4 regions of the Streptomyces sp. NPDC018019 genome follow, and region 3 is predicted to be linked to each of the others. Evidence: riboswitches for the same ligand, from Rfam matches in the RefSeq annotation. Region 3 holds a riboswitch; each other region holds the start of a gene.

Region 1 (5,307 bases), on a different contig from region 3:
CCGGGTGCGGCCGGGGTGCGGGACGGCGGCGGTATCGGCGGCGCCCCCGGCGGCACGAACGGCAGCCCGGCCGGCACCCCGTCCTCGATGAGCCGCAGCAGCGCCGCCGTGTCCGCGTGCTCCTCGATCAGGTCGCCCAGCCGGTCGAGCTGCTCCTCGCGCAGCGCGGCGAAGCCGGTGTCCGGCGCCGGGACGAACGCGCGGCCCGCGTCGGCGGCCACCCGCCGCAGGAACGCCCGGCGGAACCCGTCGCTCTCCAGGGAGCCGTGCCAGTGGGTGCCCCAGACCGACCCGGACCGGCAGCCGTCGAGGAAGGGCTCGCCGCCGGAGACCTCGGCCACGCCGTGGTGGATCTCGTACCCCTCGACCGGCTCGCCCAGCGCCTCGCCGGACGGCCGGGCCAGCGTCTTGTCCGCCGCGAACCGGACGCGTACGGGCAGCAGCCCCAGCCCGTCCACGGTCCCGGCCTTCGACTCGACCTCGTCCTCGATGCGTTCGCCCAGCATCTGGAAGCCGCCGCAGATGCCGAGCACCGGGCGGCCCTCCGCGGCCCGCCGCCGCACCGCGTCCGCGATGCCGCGCTCGCGCAGCCACTGGAGCGCGCGGACGGTGCCGCGGGTGCCGGGCAGCACCACCAGGTCGGCGTCGGCCAGCTCCTCGGCGCGGTCGACGAAGCGCACCACGACGCCCGGTTCGGCGGCCAGCGCGTCCACGTCCGTGAAGTTCGACATCAGCGGTACGGCGGCCACCGCGACGCGCAGCACGTCGGCGCCGTGCGGCGGCGCGACGACGCTTTCGCGGACCGCGCCGCGCAGCGAGACACGGAGACCGTCCTCCTCGTCGATGCCCAGGCCGTGCGCGAACGGCAGCACCCCGAGGGTGGGCCGCCCGCTCAGCTCCTTCAGCATCTCCAGGCCCGGCTCCAGCAGCGTCACATCGCCGCGGAACTTGTTGACGAGATAGCCCGCGACCAGCGCCTGGTCCTCCCGGGACAGCAGCGCCGTTGTGCCGAAGAACGAGGCGAACACACCGCCCCGGTCGATGTCGCCGACCACCACGACCGGTATCCGGGCGGCCCGCGCGATGCCCATGTTCACGATGTCGGTACGCCGCAGATTGATCTCCGCGGGGCTGCCGGCGCCCTCGCAGATCACCGCGTCATGCGTACGGCGCAGCTCCTGGAGGCAGTCCGTGACCGTGCCGAGCAACTGCTCCTGGCGTCCCGCGTGGTAGCCGCGCGCGCTCAGCTCGCCCACCGGCTTGCCCATCAGCACGACCTGGCTGCTGCGGTCACTGCCCGGCTTCAGCAGCACCGGATTCATCAGCGCGCTCGGCTCGACGCGCGCCGCCGCCGCCTGCATCGCCTGCGCCCGCCCGATCTCCGCGCCCTCGCGCGTCACGAACGAATTCAGCGACATGTTCTGCGCCTTGAAGGGCGCCACCTTGACGCCCTTGCGGGCCAGCCAGCGGCAGATGCCCGCCGTCACCACGCTCTTGCCCGCGTCGGACGTGGTGCCCGCCACCAGCAGCCCACCGCCGAGCGGCGCCCCACCCGAACCGTTCACCTGGCACTCCTCGCCGTCCGCACGCTGCTGCTCACTGGGCCCTCCCGGCCGTACGGGACCGTCGTACCGTTCCTGGTGTACGGGACCGCCGCAGCGCCCCGGCCGCCAGCCGGCCCGCGACCGTGGCCGCCAGCGCCGCCACGCTCACCCGGCGCGACAGCGTCACGGCCCGCTCGATGTCCGCCACCGCCACGGGGCGCCCGGCGCCGCCGTTGAGCACCGGCCGGTGCTCGACCCGGCCGCCGTACGCCAGGGTGCCGCCCAGCCGTACGCCCAGCGCCCCCGCGAACGCGGCCTCCACCGGGCCCGCGTTGGGGCTCGGGTGGGACGCGCCGTCCTGCTGCCAGGCGCGCCACGCGCCCCGCCGGTCCGGGCCGGACAGGACCGCCAGCGCGGCGGTCAGCCGGGAGCCGGGGAAGCCGGCGACGTCGTCGAGGCGGGCCGAGGCCCACCCGAAGCGGCGGTAGCGCGGCGACTTGTGGCCCACCATCGCGTCCAGCGTGTTGACGGCACGGAACGCCAGCAGCCCCGGCACACCGGCGACGCCGCCCCACACCAGGGCGCCGACCACCGCGTCCGAGGTGTTCTCGGCGACGGACTCGACCACCGCGCGCGCCATCTGCTGACCGTCCAGGGCCTGGGGATCGCGCCCGCACAGGTGCGGCAGCCGCTCGCGCGCCACGTCGAGATCGCCCGCGGCGAGCGCCCCGCCGACGGCCCGCGCCTCGCGGCCCAGCGAGGTGCCGCCGAGAACGGCCCAGGTGGCGGCGGCGGTCAGCGCGACGGAGGTGGCGGGGGAGCGGCGTACGGCACGGGTGAGCAGCGCGGCGCCGACGGCGGTCCCGCCGGCGCACAGCGCGGTGTGCAGGGCCCCGCGCCCGCGGTCGTCGCGCCACAGGCGGCGCTCCACGGCTGCCGCGGCCCGCCCGAAGGCGGCCACCGGATGGCCGCGCCGGGGATCGCCCACGACCAGATCGCCGAGGAAGCCGAGGGCCGCGCCGCACGCGTAGCCGGCGTGTTCGGCACGCATCGGATCAGACCGCCGTCGCGCCTCGGAGGGGCGGTACGGGGGTACGTCCAGCAGGTCTCGCACTGCGGCCGGGCATGGCGGTAGGTCCTCACTCAGGGTCCGCGCCCTGGTTCGACGGATACGGCGACGAGAGTCTCCTGGCTCCCGGATCGGCGCGTCCCCCGGCCTTCCAGTCCGTACGGAACCCGTGTCCCGGACGCGGACCGTGGCCCTTGCTGGAGGAGCGCTCCCCGGTGACAGTGGCGGGACCGCGCCGGATTCTCACCGGACTTCCTCATCTGTCGCCGATTGGCTCCGGCAGTCCACCACGCTCCGCGAAGCCCGTCAACTCGCGCTTGACCTGCGGCGCGGACCCGTGGCAGGGCCTGTGGGCAAGGACACAGGCACGCGGTGTCCGGGAGACGGCGAGGGCGCCCGGTGGCCGCGGCAGGTGCCGCGGCCACCGGGCGCCCCGGGGACCGTGCTACGGCCGGGTCAGGCCGCGACGATCAGATAGATCCCGTACGCCACGGCCGCCGCGCACAGCGCGAAGCAGACGTACGCACCGGCCCGCGCCGCCCCGGCGGGACCGTCGGCGGCCACCGCCTCGCCCTCCTGGCGCGGCTTGCGGGACGTACCGACGATGCCGAGGGTGAACAGGCCCACGATGCCGACCGTCACGACCAGCGTGACGCCGAAGACCTGGCCGAGCGCTGCCCAGTCGATGCTCATTGCGTTCTCGTTCCTTCGTGGAAGCCGGGGGCGTGCGGGCGGGTCAGCCGGCGGCCGAGCCGGCCTTGGCGCGCAGCTTGGCCGTGTGTGTCTCGTGCGGGTGGGCGGCCACCGGGGCGGCGATCACCGGGGCGGCGACGCCGACCGGGTCGGCGAGCGGCGCGTCGGCCACCGTGGGCGCCGGGATGGTGGCGACGGCCGGAGCGGGCGCGGTCCCGACCGGGCCGGCGGGCGGCGGAGAGACAGTCTGCAGGGCGGCGGTCACCACACCCGCGGGCTCCACGGCCGGACCCTCGTTGACATTGGTGTGGTCCACCGGCTTGCGCCGGGAGGCCAGCCAGATCGCGCCGCAGACCGCGAGCGCGAGGACCGCGACGGTGGCGATGCCCCAGTCGCCCTGGTCCGCCAGCAGCGCGGCACCCGCCGCGACCAGGCCGGCGGCCGGCAGCGTCAGGCCCCAGGCGATCACCATCCGGCCCGCCGTGGACCAGCGCACCACACCGCCCTTGCGGCCCAGCCCCGAGCCCATGACCGAGCCGGAGCAGACCTGGGTGGTGGAGAGCGCGAAGCCGAGGTGGGAGGAGGCCAGGATGGTGGCCGCGGCGCCGGTCTGGGCGGCGAAGCCCTGCGGCGGCTGGATGTCGGTGATGCCCTTGCCCATCGTGCGGATGATCCGCCAGCCGCCCAGGTACGTGCCGAGCGCGATGGCCAGGCCGGCCGAGGCGATGACCCACAGCGGCGGGTCGGCGTGCGGTGCGACGACACCGCCGGTGATCAGCGCGAGGGTGATCACGCCCATCGTCTTCTGGGCGTCGTTGGTGCCGTGGGCGAGGGAGACCAGCGCGGCGGAGGCGATCTGCCCGGCGCGGTAGCCCTTGGCGGTCTCCGCCTCGTCGCGGTTGCGGGCCAGCCGGTAGGTCAGCCGGGTCGCGGCCATCGAGGCCAGACCGGCCACGATGGGCGCGGCGACGGCCGGGATGAGGACCTTCATGACGACGGCGCCGCCGTGCACGCCGCTCGCGCCGACGGACACCAGGGTCGCGCCGATCAGTCCGCCGAAGAGGGCGTGCGAGGAGCTGGAGGGGAGCCCGGCCAGCCAGGTGACGAGGTTCCAGACGATGGCGCCGACCAGTCCGGCGAAGATCACTTCTGGTCTGATGCCGGCGGTCTCGTCGATGATCCCGCCGGAGATGGTCTTGGCGACCTCCACCGACAGGAACGCGCCGACCAGGTTGAGGACCGCCGACATCGCCACCGCGATCCTGGGCTTGAGTGCCCCGGTGGAAATGGTGGTGGCCATGGCGTTGGCCGTGTCGTGGAAGCCGTTCGTAAAGTCGAACACCAAGGCCGTGACGATCACGATCCCGATGAGAAGCGTGATGTGTTCCATTCACCCAGGCAATCAGTTCGGTGGTCAGTAACGCTCGGGACCGTACGGACGACGGGTGAACGGAAGGTGAACTGGGCCCGGCGGCGCGGTGACGTGCCCGGAGGGGGCGCGCGGAGGCGCCCGACGCGTCACACGGGGCCCGTGCGTATCAGCTCGGGGGCCCCGGTAACCTCAAGGGTCCCATGGGTACCGGTGCCGGGGGCCCGCGTCCCGGCCTCGCGATCCGGCGCTCTGGTCCCGCGCCGCGTCCCGGCGTTCCGGGTCCCGCTCCGCGGCTCAGCCCCGGGCGAAGCGCCGGAGCTGTGCGGCCGTGCCGTTCCACTTGTTCTGGTCGCCCGGCAGTGCGCCGTGGCTCGCATACTGCCAGAAGCTCGGGTACGCCCAGCCGGCCGGCAGCTTCCCGGGCGCGCCGTGCCAGCGGGCCAGCCACAGCGGGTGGGTGGCGGCGAACGCCCGGCTGCCGCCGGTGCAGCCGTTCCACCACCGCGCCGTCGTGTAGATCACCGGCCGTCGCCCGGTCTGCCGCAGCACCTCGTCGCTGAACCCGCGGATCCACCGGACCAGCGCCGCGCCGCTCATCCCGAAGCACGCCCGCTCCCGGTCGTACGGGT
Region 2 (5,307 bases), on a different contig from region 3:
TCGCGGCCTTGGAGATGAAGCCGACCGTGCGGCCGTCGTAGCTGATCACCGGGTTGGCGGACGGGCCGGTGGCCTGCTCGCCGGTGGCGGAGACGCTGACCCGTGTCACGGCGCCGGTCCGGCGGTCGCGGACGAAGATGTCCTGGGCCTGGTTGGTGTCGCCGGGCACCAGGTCCTCGCGGCTGGAGGCGAACGCCACGTACCGGCCGTTGGCACTGATCACCGGCATCTGGGAGCCCTGCTTGCCCTGCGGGGGCTTTCCGTCGAGCGTGACGCTCTCGGTCCGCCCGGTCCTGCGGTCGTGCACGAAGATGTCGGTGGCGGCGTTGGTGTCGCCCGGCACGAGGTTGGCCGCGCCGGACGCGAAGGCGACGTAGCGGCCGTCGGCGCTGATGGACGGGGTGGACGACCAGGAGTCGGCCTGGGTGCCGTCGCCCGCCACGCTGACCCGTTCGACGGCGCCGGTGCGCAGGTTCTTGACGAAGACGTCCGGCTGCCCGTTGGTGTCGCCGGGTACGAGGCCGGTCGCGTCGGAGTCGAAGGCGACGTACCGGCCGTCGGCGCTGATCGCCGAGGCGGACGAGCCGCCGTTGCCCTGGGTGCCGTCGGCGGCGACGCTGACGCGTTCGGTGCCGTGCGGCGGTGCGGACCGGGCGTCGGCCGTCGCGGCGGGCAGCAGCGCGGCGAGCGCGCACACGCCCGTGACGGCGGCGAGTCTTCGTACGGTGCTGGCGGTCCTCATGGTCGGTTCCCCTCCTGGTCGGTACGTTTCTGCGCCGCGCCGGCGGGCCACGCCGCACCGGCGCGCCGGTACGTCAGTGGCGGAGCCGGCGGACGAACACATCGCCCGTCCCGTTCGTGTCCCCGGGCACCAGCGCCGCGTCGCGCGAGTCGAAGGCCGCCAGCCGCCCGGCGGCGTCGGGGGCCGCGATGTCCGTCCAGGACGCCGACTGGCCGCCGTCCTCGCCGACGTTGATCCGCTCGACCCGCCCGGTGCGCAGGTCGCGGACGAAGCCGTCCACCTGGCCGTTGGTGTCACCGGGCACCAGGTTGGTGGCCGCGGAGGTGAAGAAGAGCCACCGGTTGTCCGCGCTGAGCCGCCCGTCGGAGGACCAGCCGTTGGCCTGGGAGCCGTCGTGCGCGCGGGACAGCAGCCGGGTGGTGCCCGTCTCCAGGTCGCGGGCGAAGAGGTCGTACGTCCCGTTGGTGTCGTCCGGCACCACGTCGTCGGCCACGGCGGAGAAGACCGCGTACCGGCCGTCGGGACCGAGCCGGGGGGACGGGGACACGCCGACCACGGCGTCCGTGCTGCTCAGGCTCGCCGCCCGGGTCCGCCCGGTGTCCAGGTCGTGCACGTACATGGGGTCCTGCGGCGGCGGGCGGCGGAAGCCGGGGCCGGCGGGGGTGAGATGCGTCGCCTTGGAGGTGAACCCCACCCGGCGGCCGTCGGCGCTGATCGACGGGAAGCCGGACGCGCCGTCGCCCTGCGTGCCGTCGCTCGCCACGCTGACCCGTTCCGTCGTTTCCTTCTGCACATCGTGGACGAAGACGTCCAGGCGCTCGTTGGTGTCACCGGGCACCAGGTCCGGACGGTAGGAGCCGAAGGCGAGGTGGCGTCCGCTGCCGCTGAGGGCGAAGTTCTGCACCCCGAATCCGTACGGGGACCGGCCGGCGCCCGCCGTGGGGCTCGTGGTGCGCCCGGTGCGGCGGTCGTGCACGAAGACGTCGCCCTCGCCGTTGGTGTCGCCGGGCACCAGGTTCGTCGCGCTGGAGTAGAAGGCCACGTACCGCCCGTCGGCGCTGATCCCGGGCGAGCCGGAGAGGCCGTCGCCGGGCGTGCCGGTACTGCCGACGCTGGCCAGGCCGACCTTTCCCGTCCGTAAATCCTTGACGTAGACGTCCTGGTGGCCGTTGGTGTCCGATGGTCCCAGATTGGTGGCTTCCGAGGTGAATGCCACGAACCGCCCGTTCGCGCTGAGCGCCGGCGCTCCTGAAAAACCGTTTCCCTGCGTCCCGTCCGCGGCGACGCCGACCCGCTCGGTCGCCGGTGCCGCCGGCCTCGCGGCGGCGCTCGCCGCGGGCAGCACTCCCGCCACGGCACACGCACCCGCCACCAGCCCCACGGCCTTCACGACACCCCGCGCCGCACCGTTCCTTCGCATGTCTCCCCCCCTTGCCCAACTCCCCCACCCGCCCCGCCGGCCGACGGAGCAGACAAGGAGCCAATACGCTTCAGGGGTCCCGGTCAACGCATCAGGGACATTCCGCGCCACCAATACGCCCCCTGCATCAGCCCCCGTCCAGGCCGCCCGGAGCGGTGCCGGACGACGCCGGAACGGCCGTGGAACCCCCCGGGAACAGGGCCCCCGAAGCGGCTCGGAAGCGCCTTCACAGCGGCCCGGAAGCGGCCCCGAGGCGGCCCCGGCGAGCCCCGCCGGGAGGCCCGGAACGGCCGCTGAATACCACGGCTTCGGACAACCCCGCCCCAACGCGACACAAGATATGGGGGTGGGTGCACGAGGCAGCACAAGATGTATGCTCGTCCTCGCTGTCGTCGCAGGGGAATCCGGTGCGAATCCGGAACTGTCCCGCAACGGTGTACGAAGTGCGGCAATCCGCACCCGTGAGTCCGAAGACCTGCCCACAGTACGCCCGCGCCACCTCCGGCGCGGTCGACGATACGTCCGGGCCTCGCGGGTTGGGCCGGTGGACGCTGCGCGGTGTGCCCGCGCGCCCCTCGGCATACCAGGGGTGCCGCACGCCCGTACGCGGCCCTCCGCTCCTCCCCCGGGCCCCCGCCGAGTGAGGGAGAGCAGCACGTGACCATCGCGCCAACGGAGCCCGCATCAGCCGAGCAGGTCGTGCAGCCCGCGAAGGACACGCAGCCCCGGCAGGGTGCCGGCGGCCGGGCCGAGGACGGCCCCGGCGCCGCGCTGCTGCGCACACTGACCGACCTCACCGCCGACCTGGACGCCACCGACCCCGGCAAGATCGCCGCCGCCGCGCTGCGCGGCCGGCACCCCGGCTCCGACGAGGCCGAGCTGCGCTCGCTGGCCATGGAGGCCGCGGCCGGCCTGATCGGCGACGAGCCGCAGTACTCCAAGCTGGCCGCCCGCCTGCTGACCCGTGCCATCGCGGAGGAGGCGGCCGCGGAGGGGGCGGTCGCCTTCTCCGCCTCCGTCGCCACCGGCCACCGCGAGGGCCTGATCGCCGACTCCACGGCGGCGTTCGTCCGCACCCACGCGGCCCGGCTGGACGCGCTGGTCGAACGGGCCCTGGCGGACGGCGCGGACGACCGGTTCGGCTACTTCGGCCTGCGCACCCTGCACTCCCGCTACCTGCTGCGCCACCCGATCTCCCGGCAGGTCATCGAGACCCCGCAGCACTTCCTGCTGCGCGTGGCCTGCGGCCTGGCCGAGGACCACAGCGAGCGGGCCCTGGACGACGTCGCCGAGCTGTACCGGCTGACCAGCTCGCTGTCGTACCTGCCCTCCTCGCCCACCCTGTTCAACTCCGGCACCCGGCACCCGCAGATGTCCTCCTGCTACCTGCTGGACTCCCCGCTGGACGAGCTGGACTCGATCTACGACCGCTACCACCAGGTGGCGCGCCTGTCGAAGCACGCCGGCGGCATCGGCCTGTCGTACTCCCGGGTGCGCGCCCGCGGCTCGCTGATCCGCGGCACCAACGGCCACTCCAACGGCATCGTGCCGTTCCTGCGCACCCTGGACGCCTCGGTCGCGGCCGTGAACCAGGGCGGCCGTCGCAAGGGCGCCGCCTGCGTCTACCTGGAGACCTGGCACGCGGACCTGGAGGAGTTCCTGGAGCTGCGCGACAACACGGGCGAGGAGGCCCGGCGCACCCACAACCTGAACATCGCGCACTGGATCCCCGACGAGTTCATGCGGCGCGTCGAGGCCGACGCCGACTGGTCGCTGTTCTCCCCCAGCGACGTGCCCGAGCTGGTGGACCTGTACGGCGACGAGTTCGACGCCGCGTACCGCGCGGCGGAGGCCGCGGGCCTGGCCGTCAAGCAGGTCCCGGCGCGCATCCTGTACGCGCGGATGATGCGCACCCTCGCGCAGACCGGCAACGGCTGGATGACCTTCAAGGACGCCGCCAACCGCACCGCCAACCAGACCGCCGAGCCCGGCAAGGTCGTGCACTCCTCGAACCTGTGCACCGAGATCCTGGAGGTCACCGACGACGGCGAGACGGCCGTCTGCAACCTCGGCTCGGTCAACCTCGCCGCCCACCTGGGCGACGACGGCGAGATGGACTGGGAGCGGCTGGACGCCACGGTCCGCACGGCGGTGACCTTCCTGGACCGCGTGGTGGACATCAACTTCTACCCGACCGAGCAGGCCGGCGCCTCCAACTCCCGCTGGCGGCCGGTGGGCCTGGGCCTGATGGGCCTCCAGGACGTCTTCTTCCGCCTGCGGCTGCGCTTCGACTCGCCCGAGGCGCGGGAGCTGTCCACCCGCATCTCCGAGCGGATCATGCTCGCGGCGTACGAGGCGTCCGCCGACCTGGCCGAGCGGCACGGCCCGCACCCGGCCTGGTCCGCGACCCGTACGGCCCGGGGCGTGCTGCACCCCGACCACTACCCGAACGCCGAGCCGCGCTGGGCGGACCGGTGGGCGGCGCTGCGCACCCGTATCGCGGCGACCGGCATGCGCAACTCGCTGCTGCTGGCCATCGCGCCGACCGCCACCATCGCCTCCATCGCGGGCGTGTACGAGTGCATCGAGCCGCAGGTCTCCAACCTGTTCAAGCGCGAGACGCTGTCGGGCGAGTTCCTCCAGGTCAACGCGTACCTGATCGAGGAACTGAAGGCGCTGGGCCTGTGGGACGAGCGCACCCGTGACGCGCTGCGCGAGGGCAACGGCTCGGTGCAGGACCTGGACTGGATCCCCGCCGAGACCCGTGAGCTGTACCGCACGGCGTGGGAGATCCCGCAGCGCGCGCTGATCGACATGGCGGCGGACCGTACGCCCTACCTCGACCAGAGCCAGTCGCTGAACCTGTTCATGGCGTCGCCGACCATCGGCAAGCTCAGCTCGATGTACGCCTACGCCTGGAAGCGCGGCATCAAGACCACGTACTACCTCCGCTCGCGGCCGGCGACCCGTATCGCCCAGTCCGCGCGCGGCACGGGCGGGGGCGCGCAGACCGCTCCCGTACCCGCCCAGGCGGCCGACCCCGAGGCCGTCGCCTGCTCCCTGGAAAACCCCGAGTCCTGCGAGGCATGCCAGTAATGACGACCGCACCCGAGAAGAACCAGCCCGCCGAGACGACCGCGGCCGC
Region 3 (5,307 bases):
CAGCGCGAGCGTGCCCCACGTGGCGCCGCCGAGGCTGCCCATCAGCCAGAACAGCACGCCGCGGGTCTGCTGTTCGTCCCCGGCCTGGAGGACCAGATAGCTGGTGAACCCGGCCAGGAACTGTCCGATACCGACACCCGCGAGCACCAGCCTCAGTGGCGCGAAGCCGCCGCCCCGCCGGGCCAGCGTCCACACCAGCGCGAACGCGGCGAGCGCCCCGGCGAAGGCGGCCAGCGACAGGCCCACGCCCCCGCCCAGGCCGAACACACCGCCCGTCCCGGCCACGGCGCCCGCGCCCAGCACGATCGCGGCCACCGCCCCGAGCGACGCGCCGTTGGAGATGCCCAGCAGGTACGGGTCGGCGAGCGGGTTGCGGACCAGCGCCTGGGTGGCCGTACCGACGAGCCCCAGCCCCGCGCCGACCAGCGCGGCGAGCAGCGCCCTGGGAACCCGCAGCTGCCAGACGATCAGGTCGTCCGTACCGGGCCGGGGCGGCTGCCCGCCCAGCCGCCGCAGCACCACCGACCACACCTCTCCTGGGGCGATGTCGGTGGCGCCGAGCGAGACGGCGGCGGTCAGTGCCACGAGGAGGGCGAGGAGCAGCCCGACGGCGAGCGTGGCCGTACGGGCGGGGCCGGGAGGCGTACGGAACGCAGCCGGGCCCGGGTCCGTTCGAGCTGCGCCGCGCCCTCGCTCAGCCGAAACCGGGGGCGCCATCAGTTGCCCGCCCCGGCGGCCTCGCCCAGGCGGTCCGGATACAGCGTCGCGGCGATCCGCCGTACCGTATCGGCGTTGCCGACCCCGGCGATGGTCGTCTGCTCGGAGCCGATGCGCAGGAATTTCCCTTCCTTGACCGCGCGCAGCCCGGCCGTGGCCGGGAACGTCCGGAGGAAATGTTCGGCGTCGTCGAATGCCTTCTCGTTGGCCGCGGCACTCCCCCGGTTCCGTACGCCGAGCTGAATCCAGTCCGGATTCCTGCCGACCACGTCCTCCCACGACACCGGCCGGAAATCCCCCGCACAGTCCGCGAAGACGTTCCGCGCCCCGGCCTCGGTCAGCACCGCGTTCGCGACCTGCCGGTTGCAGACGGCGACGGGCTGTTTCGTCCCCGCGTCGAAATCGAAGAAGAAATACGACGGCCGCTTCTCCGTAGGCACGTCCGCAACGGCCTTGCGCACCACGGAGACCTTCTTCTCCATCTCCGCGACCAGTTGCACCGCACGCGGCGTCGTGCCCGTGACCTGCCCGAGGCGCCGGATGTCACCCTCCACCGCGGACAGGTCCCGCTGCGGCACCTTCTTGCGCGGCGCGCACGCCGTCGAAGCCAGATAGACGTGCTCGATGCCCGCCGCGGCGAATTCCGCATCGGTCGGCCCGGTCGCCGCCCCGCCCATGTTGCCCATGGACGCGAAGGTGTCGATGTAGAGATCGGCCCCGGAACCGAGCAGTTTCTCCTTCGGGATCACCGTTTTGCCGAGGACCGGCACCCGCTGCGCCTGCGCGTCGAGCCCGGGCGGCAACGTCCCTTTACCGGGCGGGAAGCCGGTACCGACGACCCGGTCGCCGACGCCCAGCCGGAGCAGCATTTCCAGGCTCGACGCATTGCTCGTGACGATTTTCCGCGGCGCCGCGGAGAACGTCGTCCGCCGCCCGTCGCAATCGGTGACGGTGACCGGGAATCCGCCCGCCGCACCGTCCCGGTCGCCCGCTTTCCCGGCCGCCCCTCCGTCGGCACCGCCGCACCCGGTGGCCAGCGCGGCCACCGCCAGCACCGTCACCGCCGAAGTCACCCCCACCGACCGGCCCCTCGGCACCCGTTCCACCCGCTCGACCCGCTTCGCCCGTTCCAGCCGCTTCACGCGAGGACGCATACGTCCGCTCTCCCTGCCTCTCGAACTGCCCGGCGGCCCGCTCGTGCGGCCCCCGGACCAGGTAGTCGAGCGGCCGGCGCCCTGGGTTCCCGCCGTATCGGCATACGGTGCGGCGGCGCATCGGGCCGGTGGCCGGTTCGCCGGCGGGGGTTAGAGTGTCCGGGCCGTGGTGTTCGGGAAGACCGGTGACGACCTTCGGGTCCAGGCCGGAGCGGCCCTCGCCACTGTGATCGGGAAGTTCCCGCCCCTTTCCGTACGCGCCGTCCGCCCGTACGGAGCCACTGGCCGCAGCCCGCGGCCGGGAAGGCCGGGGCGGGCGCGCACACCCGTCAGCCAGGAGACCGGCCACGGCATCTCACGAACTGATCCACGAGGTGCTGGAGCGTGACCACCGGATGCCCCTGTCCGCCGATCCCCCGTCTTCCCCTGCCCCCACCCCTACTACGCCCGTTTCCACCCCGCCCGTCCCATCCACCCCATCCGTCACCGCCGCACCGCTGCCTTCGTTCCACTGGCGGCGGCAGGACACGGTGCGGACCGCGGGACTGATGGCGGTCATCGCCGGGCTGCACGTCGTCGCCTTCGGCGTGCTCTTCCTCCTGGTCGTACCGCACCACTACGCGGTGGGCTCGCAGGTCTTCGGTGTCGGCCTCGGCCTCACCGCCTACACCCTCGGCATGCGGCACGCCTTCGACGCCGACCACATCGCCGCGATCGACAACACCACCCGCAAACTGATGGCCGACGGCAAGCGGCCGGTCTCCGTCGGCTTCTGGTTCGCGCTCGGGCACTCCAGCGTGGTCGTCGCCATGGCCGCCCTGGTCGCCGGCGGCGCGCAGCTCGCGGGCACCCTGCTGGACGACGGTTCGCGCACCCACCAGGTGCTCGGCACCGTCGGCACCACGGTCTCCGGCGGCTTCCTGTACCTGATCGCCGCGCTCAACCTCGTCGCGCTGGCCGGTATCTGGCGGGTGTTCCGCGCGATGCGGCAGGGACGGTACGACGAGACGGAGCTGGAACGGCAGCTCGACTCGCGCGGCTTCATGAACCGTGTACTGGGCCGCTTCACCCGCTCCATCACCCGGCCCGGCCAGATGTATCCGCTCGGCCTGCTCTTCGGCCTCGGCTTCGACACCGCGACCGAGGTGACGCTGATGGTGATGGCGGGCAGCGGCGCGGCGGCCGGTCTGCCCTGGTACGCGATCCTGGTGCTGCCGCTGCTGTTCGCGGCGGGCATGAGCCTGTTCGACACGCTGGACGGTACGTTCATGAACTTCGCGTACCAGTGGGCCTTCTCCAACCCGGTGCGCAAGGTCTACTACAACCTCACGATCACCGGCCTGTCGATCGCCGTGGCGTTCTTCATCGGGACCATCGAACTGGTCACCGTCCTCCACGACAAACTGGACCTGAAGGACGGCGTCACCGACTGGATCTCGTCCATCGACCTGGACAACGTCGGCTTCATCATCGTCGGCCTGTTCGTGGTCGTCTGGGCGGCGGCCCTGGCGTACTGGCGACTGGCCGGCGTGGAGAAACGCTGGTCGGCACGGACGACGGGGGCGGAGGCCGGGGAGACGGGCTGACGGAAGCGGGGGCCGGGGAACGGCCTGACAGGGGCTGGAGGCCGGGAAACGGCATGACGGGGGGAGGCCGGACAGTCGGCGCCTGACCGGGAGGCCGACCACCGACCTCCCGAGCCCCTGCCCTCACGAGCCCCGGGCCCTCAGACTCCCGGCCTCCTGGACCGCCGGGCACCCGGGCTGTCGACCACCCGGCCACCCAGCCCCTACCTCCCCCCTCCCCCCGAACTCCCCTCAATCAGGTCGCCGATCCGGCCGCCGCGCCCGTCTTCAAATCCCGGCCCCAACGGGCCAACTCCGCTTCGAGGTCGAGCGGACGCAGCCGGTCCGGTTCGTCCGGCCCCGGCCAGTTCTCGCGCGGCACACGCCACATGACCTCGAACTCGTTGCCGTCCGGATCCTTGGCGTACACCGACTTGGACACCAGGTGGTCGGTGGCGCCGACCAGCGCGCCCCGCTCCGCCAGCCCCGCCGCCACGTCCGCCAGCTCCCCGAGCGTGCCGACCTCCCAGGCCAGGTGGTAGAGACCCACCCGGCCGTGCTCGGGGCCGGGCGCCTCGGCGCCGACCGCGAACAGCCCGAGGTCGTGGTCGTTGGCCGTCCCCTCGGCCCTGAGGAACGCGGCCCGTCCCGGAATCCCGGTGTCCACCCGGAACCCGAGCGCCCCGGTATAGAAGGCCACCGCGCGCTCCACGTCCCGTACATAGAGCACCGCGTGATTCAGCCGCCGCACCGCCACGTCAACCCCTCGCCTTCCCACTTCTCCACATCATCGCTTCCCGGCATATCCGGCCCCGCTCCACTCCGCTCAGTTACGCAGCAGCAGGAACACGACCGCCACGACCACGGCAAGCACCAAGGCGGCCACGCCGTACACCAGCCGGTGCGCGCGCAGAACCGGGAGCAGCCGGTCGACCGCGTACCGGCCGGGACCGGTCAGCGCGAGAGCCGCGGCGCCCGCCGTGAGCAGCAGCTCGTACTCGACACCGTCGGGTGCGAAGAACCCGCCGCCCCACTTGACCGCCAGCGCGTTCACCATCGTCCCGACGACCGCCGCGCCCGCCAGCGGCGTCAGCAGACCGAGCACCAGCCCGAGACCGCCCAGCGTCTCGCTGAGGCCGGCGACCACGGCCATCGCCTTGCCGGACGGGTAACCGCTGGCCGCGAAGAACTGCCCGGTCGCATCCAGTCCGCCCCCGCCGAACCAGCCGAACAGCTTCTGCGCACCGTGCGCGGCCATGATCAGACCGACCGCGATCCGCAACAGCAGCAGACCGACGTCGTACGCGTGCGGAGTCGCGGCGTGACGGTCACCGGCGCCGCTGCCGTAGTCACGGAGAGGGCTGAGAGGGGAGGACATGTGAACGCTCTTTTCTGTCTGGGCCGGCGGGGCCCCTACGGAGTCCGGGCCGCGACCATCGAAAGTACTTGAAACTTCAAGTCACACTTCGACGATACACATCACTTGAAACCTGAACAACCGCGCCGCACCCCCACCCGTCACTCTTCGGCCACCCCCACGCACACCCGGTAGCGCCTGCCCCGTAGCACCCCGCCCCACGCCTCACTCAGTCCGGCGCCACCCAGCTGTCCTTGTCCCCGCCACGCCACTCGATGAGCCCGGGCGCATCCAGATCGATGTCATCGGCATCCGGCGCCAGACCGGCATGCCGCAGAAACTCGGCCACATCACCCCGCCCATGCGCCAGCCCGACGATCTGCCCATGAACGGTGACCCGACGCCCACCGGACGGCGAGGGCGGGTGAACGATCACCGGCGGATGCACAACCATGTTTTCAGCGTGCACCGTGACCAACCACCCCGCACGTCGACCACCCCAAGCCCCACAACA
Region 4 (5,307 bases), on a different contig from region 3:
CGTTGCCGGGGGTGGTGCCGTCGGCGAGCAGCATCAGGGCCGTACGGACGTGGTCGGCGACCACGCGCAGCCGTACGTCGTGCTGTGCGTCGGCGCCGTAGCGGACGCCGGCGAGCGCGGCGGCGCGGTCCAGGACCGGGCGCGTCTCGTCGATCTCGTAGAGGTTGCCGACGTCCTGGAGGAGGGTGGCCATCCGCTCCAGGCCCATGCCGGTGTCGATGTTGCGGCGGGGGAGTTCGCCGAGGATCGGGTAGCCGGACTTGCCGCTGCCCTCACCGCGCTCGTACTGCATGAAGACGAGGTTCCAGAACTCCATGTACCGGTCCTCGTCGGCCTCCGGGCCGCCCGCCCGGCCGAACTCGGGGCCCCGGTCGTAGTACATCTCCGAGCAGGGCCCGCACGGCCCGGGTACGCCCATCGACCAGAAGTTGTCCTCGTCCCCGCGCGAGACGATGCGTTCTTCGGGCAGCCCGGAGATCTCCCGCCACAGGGTGCGCGCCTCGTCGTCGGAGTGGTGCACGGTGGCCCAGATGCGCTCCGGGTCGAGCCCGTACCCGCCGTCGGCGACCGGGGTGGTGGACAGCTCCCAGGCGAAGCGGATGGCGTCTTCCTTGAAGTAGTCGCCGAGCGAGAAGTTGCCGTTCATCTGGAAGAACGAGCCGTGCCGGGTGGTCTTGCCGACCTCTTCGATGTCCAGGGTGCGCACGCACTTCTGCACGCTGGTCGCGCGCGGCCAGGGCGCCGCCACCTCACCGGTCAGGTACGGCTTGAAGGGCACCATGCCCGCGTTGACGAACAGCAGGGTCGGGTCCGGCGTCGGCAGCGGCGCGCTGGGGACGACGGTGTGGCCGCGTCCGGCGAAGAAGTCGAGGAAGCGGGCGCGGATCTCGGCGGTACGCAAAGGGGGCTCCGGGCGGTCGGGGGAGAAGGTCGGGAGGGCGGGCGGCCGTTACGCGGCGGCCTGCGCCGCCCTGGCGACCGGGTGCAGGGCCGCGTACTCCAGCGGCGCCGACGGGTCGATCGAGAGGTCCAGCGGAGCCGGTCCGGCGCCCGCCCGGACGAGCAGGTCACCGACGGCGGCGATCATCGCGCCGTTGTCCGTGCACAGCCGCAGGGGCGGTACCCGCAACGTAATGCCCGCCGCGTGGCAGCGCTCCTCGGCCAGGGACCGTACGCGGGAGTTGGCGGCCACGCCGCCCACCACCACCAGGGTGCCCACGCCGTGCTCCGTGCAGGCCGCGACGGCCTTGCGGGTCAGTACATCGGCGACCGCCTCCTGGAGGGAGGCCGCGCCGTCCGCGACGGGCAGTTCGCCGCCCCTGTGCCGTTCGGCCCAGCGCGCGGCGGCCGTCTTCAGGCCGGAGAAGGAGAAGCCGTACGGGTCGTCACGCGGCCCGGTCAGCGGGCGCGGGAACGCGACGGCCTTCGGGTCGCCCTCGCGCGCTGCCCGGTCGATCGCCGGTCCGCCCGGATACGGCAGGCCGAAGACCCGCGCGACCTTGTCGAAGCATTCCCCGGCGGCGTCGTCGAGGGTGTCGCCCAGGTGCACGATCGGATCGCGCGCCAGATCCCGTACGAGGAGGAGGGAGGTGTGCCCGCCGGAGACGATCAGCACCATGCAGGGGTTGGGCAGCGGGCCGTGCTCCAGGGTGTCGGCGGCGACGTGCCCGGCGAGGTGGTGCACCCCGTACAGCGGTACGTCCAGCCCGTACGCCAGGCCCTTCGCACCGGCCAGGCCGACCTGGAGGGCGCCCGACAGGCCGGGGCCGGTGGTGACGGCCACCGCGCCGATGTCGGCCATGGTCAGACCCGCCTCGTCGAGCGCGCGGCGGACGACGGGCGTGAGGGAGTGCACGTGCGCGCGGGCCGCGATCTCCGGTACGACGCCGCCGTAGCGCGCGTGCTCGTCCATGCTGGACGCGACCGCGTGCCCGAGCAGCTGCCCGTTCCGGACGAGTCCCGCCCCGGTCTCGTCGCAGGACGACTCGATCCCCAGCACCACTGGAGAGCCTGGAGAGCCCACCGCACCGCTCCTTCGCACCCGCCGGATTCGTTATTGCGAGCTATGTGCAACAACCGTCTCCGACCAGGATACGGCGGCGGGCGGGTGTGACTCCGGGCGTGGCGGTTGACGCCGGTGGCTGTGGCTGCGGCGGTCCGCGTCCGCGCCGCGGCCATGGCGGCCCGCGCCTGTGCCCGTTCCCGTAACGCGGCCACGGCCCCGGGGCGCCGTCGGCTACCCGAGCTCCCCCGCCACCCGGACGTTCCACCGCCCGTCCCGCCCGCTCAGAACCGTCACGGCCAGCGGCGGTACGTCCACCCGCCAGAAGGACGAGGGCGGTGCCCCCAGGGCGCACACCACGGACGCACGGACGACGTCCGGCTCCACCACGGCGACCGTCCGGCCGCCCTCCGCCGCTCGGCCCGCCAGCCAGTCCGCCACCCGGCCGAGCAGCCGGGTCAGCGTCTCGCCGCCGTGCGGCGCGCTGTCCGGGTCGGCCAGCCAGGCGGCGACCGCCGCGGGCTCGGCGGCCATCACGTCCGCCAGGGCCAGCCCGCGCCAGCGGCCCATCGCGCACCCCGCCGCGCCCGGGTCCGGTACGGCCCGCAGGCCCAGCGCCTCGGCCGTCTCCCGGCAGCGCGCGGACGGCGAGGCCAGGGCCCGGCCGGCGGGCAGCGCGGCAGCGGCGGGGCGGGCGGCGCGGGCCCGGCGCAGGCCGCCGGGCGTCAGCGGCTCGTCGGCCGGGAAGCGCACCGCGCGCAGCGCGTCGTCGAAGGCCGGTGAGACCAACGTCACCCGGGTTGTCATGCGCACCTCTTCCGCTCGCGAGAACCTGATGGCGCACAAGGGAACAGTGGGGCGCCCGCCTGTCGCCGTGCGCCCACCAGGGGTCCGCGGCCCCTTGGCCCGGCCGCCGCCACGCGGTACGTTCCCGATGATATTGACGATGACATGACGGAAGCCGGTGGAATTCCGGCGCGGTCGCGCCACTGTGAGCCCGGACCGGTCCCGTACGGGGCCGCCGGACGAGCCAGACCCGTCCTGTCGTACCGATCCACTGTCCGGGACGCGTGTTTTCCCAGGAGGTACCCATGGCCCAGTCCGTCGCGCCGCCGACCACCGGCTCCGCCGCCCCCGCCCCCGCCACCCTGCCGGTCAGGACGGTCCTGCCGTGGGCGGTCTTCGGCGGCGTGCTGATGCTCGTCCTGCTCTACTTCGTCGGCGCCGAACAGGGCGCCACCTCGCTGCTCTCCGGCACCGACGTGCACGAGTGGGTCCACGACGGACGCCACCTGCTCGGCTTCCCCTGCCACTGACCGGGGGCCGCAGATGAACTCCGCCACCGTCAGGTCCCTCCTGGTGCGCGGCATGCTGGCCGGCCTCGCCGCCGGCCTGCTCGCCCTGCTCGTCGCCTACCTGCTGGGCGAACCCCAGATCGACGCCGCCATCGCGTTCGAAAACGCGCACGCCCACGAACACGAGGCGGAGGTCGTCAGCCGCGGCGTGCAGTCCACCGCGGGCCTGGCCACCGGCGTCCTGGTGTACGGCGTCGCACTGGGCGGGATCGCCGCCCTGGCCTACTGCTTCGCGCTGGGCCGGACCGGCCGCTTCGGCCCCCGCGCCACCGCCCTGCTGCTCTCCGGCGCCGCCTTCGCCGCGGTCTACCTCGTGCCGTTCCTCAAGTACCCGGCCAACCCGCCGTCCGTCGGCGACCCCGACTCCATCGGCAGGCGGACCGCGCTGTACTTCCTGATGATCGTCCTCAGCGTGCTGCTCACCGTCGCCGCGGTCATCCTCGGCAAGCGGCTCGCCCCCCGCCTCGGCACCTGGTACGCCACGGTCGCCGCGCTGGCGGCCTTCGCCGTTGCCGTCGGCCTCGCCTACGCGTTCCTGCCGGCCGTCAGCGAACTGCCGGAGGACTTCCCCGCCTTGCTGCTGTGGAAGTTCCGCGTCTCCGCCCTCGCCGTCCAGCTCGCCCTGTGGGCCGCCTTCGGGCTGGTCTTCGGCGAACTGGCCGAACGCGCCGTCCGGGCGCGGCGGGCCGGCGTTCCGCACGGGACGGGCGGGCCCGCCGTACGGTCGGTCCACTGACGCACCACTCCACGGACACCACTACGGCTCCGGCCGCGGCCATCCGCCGCGGCCGGAGCCGTGTACGTGGCGGGGGAGCCGTCGTACGCCCCGCATGGAGCCGTCGTACGTCCCGCATGGCGTCGTACGTCCCGCATGGCGTCGTACGTCCCGCACGGGGCCGCCGTACGCCGCGGTCCCGGAGCCGTGTGCGTCAGGCCGGGGCGGCGAGCAGCAGCGTCCACCACGGCCCGCGCCCGCCGGTGCCGGTGTCGATCCCCACGCCCGCGTGCCGGAACGAACAGTCGGCCAGCACCACCCGGTGCTCCGGGCTGCGCGCCCACGCCCGCACCACCTCGGCGGCGTCGAGCTGGCCGCGCGCGATGTTCTCGCCCGCGCGGCGCCAGTCGTACCCGACCGCCGAGAGCCGGTTGCCGGGACCGGAGCCGCCGCGCTCCCGGTGGGAGAGCGAGTCGGCGCGCGCCATGTGGCCGCTGTGCCGCTGGGCGGCCTCGGTGACCGTACGGTGCGCCCGCACGGGCCGGCAGCCGGCCTTCGCCCGCTCGCGGTTGACCAGCCGGACGACGGCCGCCCGGGTCGCCTCGGCGTTGCCCGGCGCGCGGGTGACAGCCTGCGGGGTCCGGGCGGTGTGTGTGGCGTACGAGGCCAGGGCTGCTTGTGCGGCGTCCGGCAGTGCGGAGTGCACGCCCGATGCGGTCAGCGCGGGACGCGTACCCGAAGAGACCAGCGCGGGGCGCGTTCCCGAAGGCGTCGCGACGGCGGGGCCGCCCGCCACCGGCCCCGCCAGGAGCAGCACCGCCACAACCGCCACCGCCGCCCGTACCGAGTACCGCCCCGTCCGTACCGAGTACCGTCCTGTCCGCACCGCGTGCCACCCCGCCCGTACCGAGTACCGTCCCGTCCGTGCCGCGTACCGCCCCGCCCGTCGGCCCGCGCCGCGCCCCGATGGCCCGTACGCCCCCGCCGCCGCGTCCCGGCCCGCGATCCCGTCCGCACGTCCCTCCGCACACCCGCCCAATTCGGCCCCTGTTCCTCGACTGGCATCGGCTGTCGCACCCGGCCGTCACCCGGCCCGGCGCCGTCCCGGGCGTCCGGCCCGTCACCCGGGCAACCGCGCACCCGGGCATCCGCTCACCCGGACACCCGGTCACAGTCTTGCCGTCCCCGCCCCGGCCGCTGCGTCCGTGGCCGATACCCGACCCGTTCGGCTGTAC

Evidence for each region. A riboswitch is a leader RNA that binds a small molecule or an ion and turns the genes downstream of it on or off. The one in region 3 is predicted to bind cobalamin.
Region 1: linked by a shared signal. The riboswitch ahead of ACH4FX_RS16435 (cobalamin biosynthesis protein) and the one ahead of ACH4FX_RS13880 (HoxN/HupN/NixA family nickel/cobalt transporter) in region 3 are both predicted to bind cobalamin.
Region 2: linked by a shared signal. The riboswitch ahead of ACH4FX_RS17485 (ribonucleoside-diphosphate reductase subunit alpha) and the one ahead of ACH4FX_RS13880 (HoxN/HupN/NixA family nickel/cobalt transporter) in region 3 are both predicted to bind cobalamin.
Region 4: linked by a shared signal. The riboswitch ahead of ACH4FX_RS06020 (CbtB domain-containing protein) and the one ahead of ACH4FX_RS13880 (HoxN/HupN/NixA family nickel/cobalt transporter) in region 3 are both predicted to bind cobalamin.

Annotation. Positions count from the first base shown of each region.
Region 1 covers NZ_JBIRGD010000008.1:250,066-255,372, forward strand. Annotated here, with positions in the region: gene ACH4FX_RS16430 (cobyric acid synthase) at 1-1,565, opposite strand, end outside; gene ACH4FX_RS16435 (cobalamin biosynthesis protein) at 1,597-2,595, opposite strand; cobalamin riboswitch at 2,726-2,873, opposite strand; gene ACH4FX_RS16440 (hypothetical protein) at 3,070-3,306, opposite strand; gene ACH4FX_RS16445 (anion permease) at 3,350-4,696, opposite strand; gene ACH4FX_RS16450 (lysozyme) at 4,973-5,307, opposite strand, start outside.
Region 2 covers NZ_JBIRGD010000009.1:159,766-165,072, reverse strand. Annotated here, with positions in the region: gene ACH4FX_RS17495 (TolB family protein) at 1-742, opposite strand, end outside; gene ACH4FX_RS17490 (TolB family protein) at 816-2,162, opposite strand; cobalamin riboswitch at 2,519-2,660, shown strand; gene ACH4FX_RS17485 (ribonucleoside-diphosphate reductase subunit alpha) at 2,820-5,258, shown strand; gene ACH4FX_RS17480 (ribonucleotide-diphosphate reductase subunit beta) at 5,258-5,307, shown strand, end outside.
Region 3 covers NZ_JBIRGD010000007.1:10,147-15,453, reverse strand. Annotated here, with positions in the region: gene ACH4FX_RS13890 (FecCD family ABC transporter permease) at 1-717, opposite strand, end outside; gene ACH4FX_RS13885 (ABC transporter substrate-binding protein) at 717-1,790, opposite strand; cobalamin riboswitch at 2,022-2,236, shown strand; gene ACH4FX_RS13880 (HoxN/HupN/NixA family nickel/cobalt transporter) at 2,234-3,457, shown strand; gene ACH4FX_RS13875 (VOC family protein) at 3,693-4,193, opposite strand; gene ACH4FX_RS13870 (DoxX family protein) at 4,263-4,814, opposite strand; gene ACH4FX_RS13865 (hypothetical protein) at 5,023-5,247, opposite strand.
Region 4 covers NZ_JBIRGD010000003.1:43,827-49,133, reverse strand. Annotated here, with positions in the region: gene alaS (alanine--tRNA ligase) at 1-901, opposite strand, end outside; gene tsaD (tRNA (adenosine(37)-N6)-threonylcarbamoyltransferase complex transferase subunit TsaD) at 950-2,002, opposite strand; gene ACH4FX_RS06025 (histidine phosphatase family protein) at 2,237-2,809, opposite strand; cobalamin riboswitch at 2,918-3,061, shown strand; gene ACH4FX_RS06020 (CbtB domain-containing protein) at 3,094-3,318, shown strand; gene ACH4FX_RS06015 (CbtA family protein) at 3,332-4,093, shown strand; gene ACH4FX_RS06010 (CAP domain-containing protein) at 4,287-4,958, opposite strand.